3 regions of the Streptomyces sp. NPDC059851 genome follow, and region 3 is predicted to be linked to each of the others. Evidence: riboswitches for the same ligand, from Rfam matches in the RefSeq annotation. Region 3 holds a riboswitch; each other region holds the start of a gene.

Evidence for each region. Region 3 has a riboswitch for thiamine pyrophosphate ahead of thiO (glycine oxidase ThiO). Riboswitches for the same ligand answer to the same signal wherever they lie in the genome.
Region 1: linked by a shared signal. The riboswitch ahead of ACFV7Q_RS12430 (thiamine ABC transporter substrate binding subunit) and the one ahead of thiO (glycine oxidase ThiO) in region 3 are both predicted to bind thiamine pyrophosphate.
Region 2: linked by a shared signal. The riboswitch ahead of thiC (phosphomethylpyrimidine synthase ThiC) and the one ahead of thiO (glycine oxidase ThiO) in region 3 are both predicted to bind thiamine pyrophosphate.

What each region holds. Positions count from the first base shown of each region.
Region 1 covers NZ_JBHWJJ010000027.1:7,685-11,329, forward strand. The annotation lists gene ACFV7Q_RS12420 (phosphatidate cytidylyltransferase) at 1-125, shown strand, start outside; gene rlmN (23S rRNA (adenine(2503)-C(2))-methyltransferase RlmN) at 319-1,434, shown strand; TPP riboswitch at 1,493-1,601, shown strand; gene ACFV7Q_RS12430 (thiamine ABC transporter substrate binding subunit) at 1,687-2,790, shown strand; gene ACFV7Q_RS12435 (ABC transporter permease) at 2,847-3,645, shown strand, end outside.
Region 2 covers NZ_JBHWJJ010000007.1:89,663-93,307, forward strand. The annotation lists gene thiC (phosphomethylpyrimidine synthase ThiC) at 1-1,249, opposite strand, end outside; TPP riboswitch at 1,244-1,386, opposite strand; gene ACFV7Q_RS03800 (YibE/F family protein) at 1,459-2,847, shown strand; gene ACFV7Q_RS03805 (SsgA family sporulation/cell division regulator) at 2,856-3,305, opposite strand; gene ACFV7Q_RS03810 (IclR family transcriptional regulator) at 3,403-3,645, opposite strand, start outside.
Region 3 covers NZ_JBHWJJ010000019.1:83,160-86,804, forward strand. The annotation lists gene ACFV7Q_RS09525 (thiazole synthase) at 1-499, opposite strand, end outside; gene thiS (sulfur carrier protein ThiS) at 505-705, opposite strand; gene thiO (glycine oxidase ThiO) at 702-1,886, opposite strand; TPP riboswitch at 1,884-1,996, opposite strand; gene ACFV7Q_RS09540 (NAD(P)/FAD-dependent oxidoreductase) at 2,096-3,349, shown strand; gene ACFV7Q_RS09545 (Rv2175c family DNA-binding protein) at 3,466-3,645, shown strand, end outside.

The DNA of each region.
Region 1 (3,645 bases), on a different contig from region 3:
TGGGCATCAAGGACATGGGCACCCTGCTCCCGGGCCACGGCGGGATCATGGACCGGTTGGACTCGTTGCTGCCGACCGCCCCGGTGGTGTGGTTGCTGCTGGCCCTGTTCGTGGGCACCGGCTGACCGCCGGAACCGGACCGTCGGCACCGGTTGAGCCGACCGGGTTATCCTGAAGGGCGCACCATTTCCGTGGTGCGCCCTTTCCCCGTGATCGCGGGGACGCATCTCGTGAGGTCTCCGGGCGCGGACCGCGCCATCGCCATCGGCTCCGCACGTGCGGAGCCCGTCGGACCTCGTCGTCTGAGGAAGGACCGTCATGGCACCCCGCCCCGCTCCGGGAGAGCTCACCTTCGTCGCGCCCAAGGGGGCGAAGAAGCCGCCCCGGCACCTCGCCGACCTCTCGCCGGCCGAGCGGCGCGAGGCGGTCGCCGCGATCGGCGAGAAGCCCTTCCGGGCCAAGCAGCTCTCGCAGCACTACTTCGCCCGCTACGCCCACGACCCGGCGGAGTGGACCGACATCCCCGCCGGCTCCCGCGAGAAGCTCCGCGAGGAGCTGCTGCCGGACCTGATGAGCGTCGTACGGCACATCTCCTGCGACGAGGACACCACCCGCAAGACCCTGTGGCGGCTGCACGACGGCACGCTCGTCGAGTCCGTGCTGATGCGCTACCCCGACCGGGTCACCATGTGCATCTCCTCGCAGGCCGGCTGCGGCATGAACTGCCCGTTCTGCGCCACCGGCCAGGCGGGCCTGGACCGCAACCTGTCCACCGCGGAGATCGTGCACCAGATCGTCGACGGCATGCGCGCCCTGCGCGACGGCGAGGTGCCCGGCGGCCCGGCCCGGCTGTCGAACATCGTCTTCATGGGCATGGGCGAGCCGCTGGCCAACTACAACCGGGTCGTCGGGGCCATCCGCCGGCTGACCGACCCCGAGCCCGACGGCCTCGGCCTGTCGCAGCGCGGCATCACGGTCTCCACCGTGGGCCTGGTACCGGCGATGCTGCGGTTCGCCGACGAGGGCTTCAAGTGCCGTCTCGCCGTCTCGCTGCACGCCCCCGACGACGAGCTGCGCGACACCCTCGTGCCGGTGAACACCCGCTGGAAGGTCCGCGAGGTCCTCGACGCGGCCTGGGAGTACGCCGAGAAGTCCGGCCGCCGGGTCTCCATCGAGTACGCCCTGATCCGCGACATCAACGACCAGGCCTGGCGCGGCGACCTCCTGGGCAAGCTCCTCAAGGGCAAGCGCGTCCACGTCAACCTGATCCCGCTGAACCCGACGCCGGGCTCGAAGTGGACCGCCTCGCGCCCCGAGGACGAGCGGGCCTTCGTCGAGGCCATCGCACGCCATGGCGTGCCCGTGACGGTGCGTGACACCCGTGGTCAGGAGATCGACGGTGCGTGCGGCCAGCTGGCCGCGGCGGAACGGTAGCTTCCGCTTCTGGTGGAGCCGGTTCGGCCACGGGGTACCCTGTGGCCGAACCAATTGCATATTCCGACAGGGGAGCGCCACAGCGCTGAGAGTGCGGCACCGTCAGCCGCAGACCCTCTGAACCTCGCCCCGGTCATTCGGGGTAGGGAGTTCGGTCACCACTCAAGCTGTTGCGCCCTGCCCGGCGTCCGCTCCGACAGAGCGCCGGGCGGGGCCGCGTCTTCTCCTGGTCATCCCAGGAGGAATACACCAGTGAGCACCACCAAGAAGATCGCGGGCGCCGCGCTCGCGGCCGCCCTCGGCGTCACCACGCTCAGCGCCTGCGGTGGCGACGGCGGCCGGGACGGGGCCGGGGACGGCGCCAGCGGGTCGCCCAAGTCCAAGACGGTCACGCTCGTCTCCCACGACTCCTTCAACGTGACCGAATCGGTCCTGAAGGAGTTCGAGCAGCAGAGCGGCTACACCGTCAAGGTCCTCAAGTCCGGGGACGCGGGCGCGGCCCTCAACCAGGAGATCCTCACCAAGGGCTCCCCGCGCGGTGACGTGTTCTTCGGCGTGGACAACACGCTCCTCTCACGCGCCCTCGACAACGGCGTCTTCACCCCGTACGAGGCCAAGGGCCTGGCCGGCGTGAAGCCCGAGTACGTCCTCGACGGGCAGCACCGGGTCACGCCGGTCGACTCCGGCGACATCTGCGTCAACTACGACAAGGCCTACTTCGCGGACAAGGGGATCGCCCCGCCGCAGACCCTGGACGACCTGATCAAGCCCGAGTACAAGAACCTGCTGGTCACCGAGAACGCGGCCACCTCCTCCCCGGGCCTGGGCTTCCTGCTGGCCACCGTCGGCAAGTACGGCGAGGAGGGCTGGAAGGACTACTGGAGCAAGCTCAAGGCCAACGGCGTCGAGGTCGTCGACGGCTGGGAGCAGACGTACAACGAGCGCTTCTCCGGCTCGGCGGGCGGCAAGAAGGCCAAGGCCGACCGCCCGCTGGTGGTCTCGTACGCTTCCAGCCCGCCGGTCGAGGTCCTGTACGCCGAGCCCAAGCCGGCCGAGGCCCCCACGGGCGTGGCCACCGGCACCTGCTTCCGCCAGGTCGAGTTCGCCGGCCTGCTCAAGGGCGCGAAGAACGAGGAGGGCGGCAAGGCGCTGATCGACTTCATGATCGGCAAGAAGTTCCAGGAGGACATGCCGCTCCAGATGTTCGTGAACCCGGTGGTCAAGGACGCAGCGCTGCCCGAGCTGTTCACGAAGCACGGCGTGGTCGTCGAGAAGCCGGAGACCGTGGCTCCCGGGACCATCGCCAAGAACCGTGAGCAGTGGGTCAAGACATGGTCCTCGCTCGTCGTGAAGTAGCCCCCGCCCCCGCAGGACGAGGCGGCGCCCGCGGCGCGGCCGTCAGGCTGGCCCTGATGGCCGTGCCGCTGGCCTTCTTCGCCCTGTTCTTCGCCTACCCCGTCACCGCGATCGTCGGCCGCGGGGTCAGGACCGACGACGGCTGGCAGTTCGGCCGCATCGGCGAGGTGCTGGCCCAGCCCGACATCGCCGCGGTGCTCTGGTTCACCGCCTGGCAGGCGTTCGTCTCCACGCTGCTCACCCTGCTGGTCGCGCTCCCCGCCGCGTACGTCTTCGCCCGGCTGGAGTTCCCCGGCAAGCAGCTCCTGCGGGCGGTGGTCACCGTGCCCTTCGTGCTGCCCACCGTGGTCGTCGGCACCGCGTTCCTGGCGCTGGTCGGGCGGGGCGGGCTCCTGGAGGAGCTGTGGGGCGTCCGACTGGACACCACCGTGTGGGCGATCCTCCTCGCGCACGTCTTCTTCAACTACGCGGTGGTCGTCCGCACCGTCGGCGGGCTGTGGGCGCAGCTGGACCCCCGTCAGGAGGAGGCCGCCCGGGTACTGGGCGCGGGGCGGTTCGCCGCGTGGCGGCGGGTGACGCTGCCCGCGCTGGTCCCGGCGGTGGCCGCCGCCGCGCTCATGGTCTTCCTGTTCACCTTCACTTCGTTCGGCGTCGTGCAGATCCTCGGCGGGCCCTCGTACGCCACCCTTGAGGTGGAGGTGTACCGGCAGACCGCGCAGCTGCTCGACCTGTCCACTGCTGCCGTCCTGACGATGGTGCAGTTCGCCGCCGTCGCCCTGATCCTCGCCGTGCACGCCTGGACCGTGCGCCGGCGCGAGGCCGCGCTGCGGCTCGTGGACCCGGCGCGGACCGCGC
Region 2 (3,645 bases), on a different contig from region 3:
CCTCGCAGATCTCCTGCTGGAGGTCGATGTTCTCCTTGATCTTGTGCATCGGGACGTGACCCGGGCCCTCGATCATGGTCTGCACGTTGTGACGCTTGGCGATCGTGTTCAGCTCGCCCAGCGTCTTCAGCTCGGCGAACTGCGCCGCGTCGTTGGCGTCCGCGATCGAGCCGGGGCGCAGGCCGTCGCCCAGCGAGTACGTCACGTCGTACGCCGCGAGGATCTCGCAGAGCTCCTCGAAGTTCGTGTAGAGGAAGTTCTCCTGGTGGTGGGCCAGGCACCAGGCGGCCATGATCGAGCCGCCGCGGGAGACGATGCCGGTCTTGCGGCGGGCGGTCAGCGGCACGTACGGCAGCAGCACGCCGGCGTGGACCGTCATGTAGTCGACGCCCTGCTCGGCCTGCTCGATGACCGTGTCCTTGTAGATCTCCCAGGTCAGCTCCTCGGCCTTGCCGTCGACCTTCTCCAGGGCCTGGTAGAGCGGCACGGTGCCGATCGGCACGGGAGAGTTGCGCAGCACCCACTCGCGCGTGGTGTGGATGTTGCGGCCCGTGGAGAGGTCCATGACCGTGTCGGCACCCCAGCGGGTGGCCCAGGTCATCTTCTCGACCTCCTCCTCGATGGAGGAGGTGACCGCGGAGTTGCCGATGTTGGCGTTGACCTTCACCAGGAACTTCTTGCCGATGATCATCGGCTCGATCTCCGGGTGGTTCACGTTCGCGGGCAGCACGGCACGGCCGGCCGCGATCTCCTCGCGCACGACCTCGGGGGAGACGTTCTCACGGATCGCGACGAACTCCATCTCCGGGGTGACCTCACCACGGCGGGCGTACGCGAGCTGCGTGACGGCCTGCCCGCCCCTGCCGCGGCGCGGCAGGCGCGGGCGGCCCGGGAAGACCGCGTCGAGGTTCTTGAGGCCGCCGCGCGGCGAGGTGTGCTTGATGCCGTCGTCTTCGGGGCGCACGGGACGGCCCGCGTACTCCTCGGTGTCGCCGCGGGCAATGATCCAGTTCTCGCGCAGCGGCGGCAGACCGCGGCGGACATCGGTCTCGGTCTGCGGGTCGGTGTACGGGCCGGACGTGTCGTAGAGGGTCACGTCCTTGCCGTTGGTGAGGTGCACCTGGCGCACCGGCACCCGGATGTCGGGGCGGGAGCCCGCCACGTAACCCTTGTGCCAGCCCGGCTGGCGCTCGGTCTGGCCGTCGGTGTCCTGGCCGACGGCAGGCGTGCGTGCGTCCTGAATGGTCATGAGACCTGATCTCCCTACGCCGGCATTACCCGGTAACAGGTTCGGCGGTCGGCGCAGCCTCCTCCCGTACGCATGTGCCCGCGTACGGTGATCAGCGCCCTCTCAGCCCGGTGCTCCGAGCTCCCGCGTTGTGCAAAGGTGCCCCCACGCTAGCGTCATCTGTGGCGTGCTGAACAGTGGGCCCCCTCAACTCTTGCGATGATCAGTCGGTGACGCCTTCGACTCAGCCCCCCGACGAATCCGCCGAGCCCTCAGGTCACACCGGCCCCGCGCATGCCGATCACGACCATGCGCACGGGCACGGCCACTCCCACGGCCACGGCCCTGCGGCTCCTGTCTCGAAGCACCTGCGCAAGGTCATCGCGGCCGTACTGATCCCCTTCGCCACAGCCGTGTTCGTCGGCATGGCGGTGCTCTGGCCGGGCGGTGCCCCCGCCCACGAGCGCTCCGGCGTGGGCTTCGACCGCCAGACCGAGCAGGCGCGGGTCGTCAAGCTCGAACAGGTCGACTGCAAATCCGTGAACGCCTCACAGGTGCCGCCGACGGCCAACCCCTCGACACCGGAGGGCCGCGAGGCACGGGCCGCTCAGACCGGCCAGTGCAAGAAGGCCACGGTCGAGGTGGGCACCGGGCCCGACAAGGGCCGCACCTTCATCGAGATCGTCCAGCCGGGAGCGCCCCGGCAGTTGGCGGACGGTCAGCAGGTGGTCGTGGCCTACGCCCCCGACGCACCGCGGGACCTGCAGTACTCCGTGATCGACGTGAACCGCAAGATCCCGTTGGCGGTGCTGGCCGGCATCTTCGCCCTGGTGGTGGTCCTGGTGGGGCGGATGCGCGGCCTGTTCGCGCTGGTCGCCCTCGCCATCAGCTTCGCCGTGCTGACCCTGTTCATCCTGCCGGCGATCCTGCAGGGCTCGAACCCACTGGTCGTAGCGGTCATCGGAGCGAGCGCCATCATGCTGATCGCGCTCTACCTGTGCCACGGGCTGACCGCCCGCACCTCCGTCGCGGTCCTCGGCACGCTCGTCTCGCTGCTGCTGATCGGACTCCTGGGATCGGTGTTCATCGACTGGGCGTTCCTCACCGGGAACACCGACGACAACACCGGGCTGATCCACGGCCTGTACCCGGACATCGACATGAGCGGTCTGCTGCTCGCGAGCATCATCATCGGTTCGCTCGGCGTGCTCGACGACGTGACGGTCACTCAGACCTCGGCCGTCTGGGAACTCCACCACGCGGATCCGGCGATGGGGCCGCGGTCCCTGTACCGCGCCGCCATCCGCATCGGCCGCGACCACATCGCGTCGGTGGTCAACACCCTCGTCCTGGCCTACGCGGGCGCAGCCCTACCCCTGCTGCTGCTGTTCTCGATCGCGAACAGCAGTGTGGGCGCAGTGGCCAACAGCGAGCTGGTCGCGGTGGAGATCGTACGGACCCTCGTGGGCTCGATCGGCCTGGTGGCGTCGGTCCCGGTGACGACGGTGCTGGCAGCGCTGGTGGTGTCCGCCGACCGGCCGGCGGGCCCGGCCGGTACGCCGACGGCCCCCGGCGCGGGACGCGGAGGGCGGGGCCGGGGGCGGCGGCGCAAGCGCTGAACCGGCCGTCAGCCGGCGTTCTGCTCGTTCTGCCGGGACTCGGCGAGGATTCTGTCGAGCGCCTCGTCGAGGCTCATCTCGAAGTCCCCGAGGTTGCGCTCCTGACCGAGCGGAACCAGCCGGTCGGTACGGTCGAGGAAGGCGACCAGAGGTGCCGCACCGGCCCGGAAGAGGGCGCGGTCGCTGCCGACCTGGAGCCGGATGTGGACGTCGGACAGGTCTTCGGACGAGGTCGGGGCGATGTGCACATCCCCTTCCCCGCACGGCTGGTTGATGCCGTCGAGCAGGAGTTCCCGCCCGAACGCCCAGGTCACCGGCGCGTCCCCGGGAAGGTGGAAGGTCAGCCGTACCGCGTACGGGTCACCGCCGTCGTACCGGAGCTCGACCGGGATCCGGAAGGAGAGCTCCTCAGAAACGAGGAAGCTCATCATGACCTCTGCCTGTACCGACTCGCGCATTGCCTACCCCGCTGTTGTGGAAGTGGCCAGGAATGACCCCCCGGGACCCCCTTGACAAGACTGGTGGAAGCGCTAGCGGATCACAAGGAGTGAGTTTTCAGATACTGATAGAGAAGGAGAGGGTACTCAACAGCGCGCCTACTTCACTCCGTAGCCGATCCACTACCCACGGCAATCGTTCCTGCTGATGGAGGGGAAGGGAAATGGCCATCGTGGCGGCGGCGTCGCCGGCGATGATCGGGATCGCGGCGCACACCGTGCCGAGGGCGTACTCCTGGCGCTCGGTCACGGGCTCCATGCGCCCCAGCGAACCGATCTTCTGCTCCAGGGCGCGCTGGTC
Region 3 (3,645 bases):
GGTTCCGGATGCCCATGCCGGAACCGATCGGCGAGCCGAGCGGCATGACGGCCGCACAGCCGGCGTCCTCCAGCTTCCGCGCCAGCACCGGGTCGTCGTTCGTGTACGGCAGCACCGTGAACCCGTCGTCCACCAGGGTTTCGGCAGCGGCGAGCAGCTCCTCCCCGTCGGGGAGCAGGGTCCGCTCGTCGGCGATGACCTCCAGCTTGATCCAGTCCGTGCCGAGCGCCTCCCGGGCCAGCCTGGCCGTCAGCACGGCCTCGCCGGCCGTGTAGCAGCCGGCCGTGTTCGGCAGGACCGCGATCCCGAGCTTGTCGAGGACGCCGAGGACGGAGCCCTGCACCGCCGGGTCGAGCCGGCGCATGGCGACCGTGGTGAGCTCCGTACCGGAGGCGGTCAGGGCGTGTTCCAGTACTTCCAGGCTCGGCGCCCCGCCGGTGCCCATGATCAGGCGGGAGGAGAAGGTCCGGCCGCCGAGGACGAACGCGTCGTCCGCCATTGCGCTCAGCCCCCCTGGACCGCGGTCAGGACCTCGACCCGGTCGCCGTCGCCGACCGGGGTGTGCGGCCACCGCCCCCGTGGGACCACGGTCTCGTTGAGTGCGGCCGCGACCCCGGAGGGGGCCGTGGTGAGGGTGGCGACCACCACGTCGAGGGTGGTGCCGGGCGCGAGCTCGCGCGGCTCGCCGTTGACGGAGATGGTCATGCGTACGACTCCTGACGTGCGGGGGAGAAGCGGCGCGGGCTGAAGGGCCGGGCGGCCTCGGGCAGGACGCCGGTGGCGAGCAGTTCGGCCATCGCGTCACCGGTGACGGGGGTCAGCAGCACCCCGTTGCGGTAGTGCCCGGTGGCCAGGTGCAGGCCGGGCAGGGCGGTGGGGCCGAGCAGCGGGGCGTTGTCGGGGGAGCCGGGGCGCAGCCCGGCCCGGGTCTCGGTCAGCGGCAGTTCGGTGATGCCGGGCACCAACTCGTGCGCGTCGCGGAGGAGTTCGTACACCCCGCCGGCGGTGACCGTGGTGTCCCAGCCGAGTTCCTCGCTGGTGGCGCCGATGACGAGTTCGCCGTTCTCCCGCGGCACCAGGTACACGTGGCTGCCGCGCACGACCGCCCGTACCGTCCGCGACAGGAACGGCGCGTACGGGGCCGGCACCGCGAGCCGCAGCACCTGCCCCTTCACCGGCCGGACGGGCGGCAGCGCCTCCTCGGGCACGCCGGCCAGTCGGCCGCTGAGCGAGCCCGCCGCCAGTACCACCTGGTCCGCGGACAGCTCGGTGCCGTCGTCGAGCACCGCGCCGGCCGCCCGGTCGGCGGTGACCACCAGCCGTGCGGCGCCCGCCCGGCGGATGTCCACGCCGGCGCGCTCGCAGGCGGCCAGCAGCGCGGCCGCGAGCCGCCGCGGGTCCACCTGGTGGTCGCCGTCCACCCGCAGGCCGCCGCGTACGCCGGGGGCGAGCATCGGCTCCAGGCGCCGGCACTCACGGCCGGTGAGCCACTCCGAGTCCAGGCCGCAGCGGCGCTGGAGGGCGTGCAGCTCGCGCAGGTGGAGCCGGTCGTCGGCGTCGAGGGCGACGGCGAGCGTGCCGCAGGCCCGGTAGCCGATGTCCATCCCACCGGTGGCGTCGGCGAGTTCGGCGGCGAACTCCGGATAGCGGGCGGCGGAGGCGAGGTTGAGGCCCAGTAGGGTCTCCTCGCCGTAGTGCAGCTCGGTGACGGCGGCGAGCATGCCCGCTGCGACCCGGGCGGCGCCGCCGCCGGGGGCCGGGTCGGCGAGGGCGGTGCGCAGCCCGCGCCGGGCCGCCCGCCAGGCGGTGACCAGGCCGATGATCCCGCCCCCGATGACGAGGACGTCGGATCCCGCGGACGGCACGGATCCCTTGGACGAATGCATGGGCGTCCAGCCCCTCCCTTCGCCGGCATGACCCGGATCAGGTTCGGACGGTCGGAGGCCGGCCAGCCTCCCTCTCAGCCCGGTACGCCCGGGCTCCCGCGATAGGTACGGTGGCCACAGTAGCCGTTCCCCTTCGGGGAGCGGGAGAGAGCCGGGACGCGGCCGCCGGTGCACCCCTTTCCACCGATCGTGCTGACTAGGGTGGGTCTGTGAGCGAGCAGACCGAACAGACTCAGAGCGGCGTCGTCATCGTCGGCGCCGGAATGGCCGGGGTGCAGACGGCGGTGGCCCTGCGCGAGCAGGGCTGGACCGGCCCCGTGACCCTGCTGGGCGCCGAACCCCACCAGCCCTACGACCGGCCCCCGCTGTCCAAGGCGGTCCTGCTCGGCAAGGCCGAGGACTCCGCCTTCGACGTCGACTTCGAGGGCCTGGGCATCGAGCTGCGGCTCGGCGTGGAGGTGACGGGGCTGCGGGCCGCCGACCGCGAGCTGGACACCGAGGCCGGCCCGGTCCCGTACGGCGTGCTGGTCCTGGCGACCGGCGCCGAGCCGCTGACCCTGCCCGGCTCCGAGGGCGTCCCCGGCGTCCACCTGCTGCGCACCCTCGACGATGCCGCCCGGCTCCGGCCGGTGCTGGCCGGGACCCCGGCCACCGTCGTCGTCGGCGCCGGCTGGATCGGCGCGGAGTTCGCCACCGCGGCCCGGGAGGCGGGCTGCGCCGTGACGGTGGTCGAGGCCGCGGACCGGGTGCTCGCGGGCGCCCTGCCGGCCGAGGTCGCCGCTCCGATGGCCGGCTGGTACGAGGAGGTCGGGGCCGACCTCCTCACCTCCGCCAGGGTCGCTTCGGTGGAGTCCGGGCGGGTCGTGCTCGCGGACGGCCGGGAGCTGCCGGCCGGAGCGGTGGTCGTGGGCATCGGGGCGCGGCCGGCCACGCGCTGGCTGGCCGGGTCGGGCGTCGAGCTCGGCGCCGACGGCTCGGTCACGGCGGACGCGTACCTGCGGACCTCGCTGCCGGGGGTGTACGCGGTCGGCGACTGCGCCTCGTTCCCCTCGGCGCGCTACGGGGCGCGGTTGCTGGTCCACCACTGGGACAACGCGCTCCAGGGGCCGCGGGTCGTCGCGGCGAACATCCTGGCCGGGGCGCGGGGCGAGCCCTCCGCCGGGGGCGCGCTCCAGGTCTACGACCCGGTGCCGTACTTCTGGTCCGAGCAGTTCGGGCGGTTCGTCCAGTACGCGGGCCACCACGCGGAAGCGGACACCCTGCTGTGGCGCGGCGACCCGGGCGAGCAGGCCTGGTCGGTGTGCTGGCTGCGGGCCGGGTCGCTGGTCGCGATCCTCGCCGTGGGCCGGCCGCGGGACCTCGCCCAGGGCCGCAGGCTCATCGAGACCGGCGCCGCCGTCGACCCCGCCCGGGTGGCCGACCCCGCCACCCCGCTGAAGTCGGCCGTGTCCGCCCCGCTGTAGGGCGGCGGGACGCCCGTACGGCGTCCCGGGCCGTCCGGGGGCGCCCGTACGGCCCGGGGGCCCCGTACGGATCGGCCCGGGTACCGGCGGCGCTCGGGAGGTGGCAGGCTTGTGCCGTGACCGAGATTGACACAAAGATCGATGCCCTTGTCCCCGCCTGGCTCCACCTGCCCGACATCGCCGAGATGCTGGACGTCGAAGTGACCCGGGTCCGCCAGCTGGTCAAGGAAGGTCAGCTGATCGCCGTCCGCCGGGGCGAGAACCGCACCCTGCAGGTCCCCGCCGACTTCATCGAC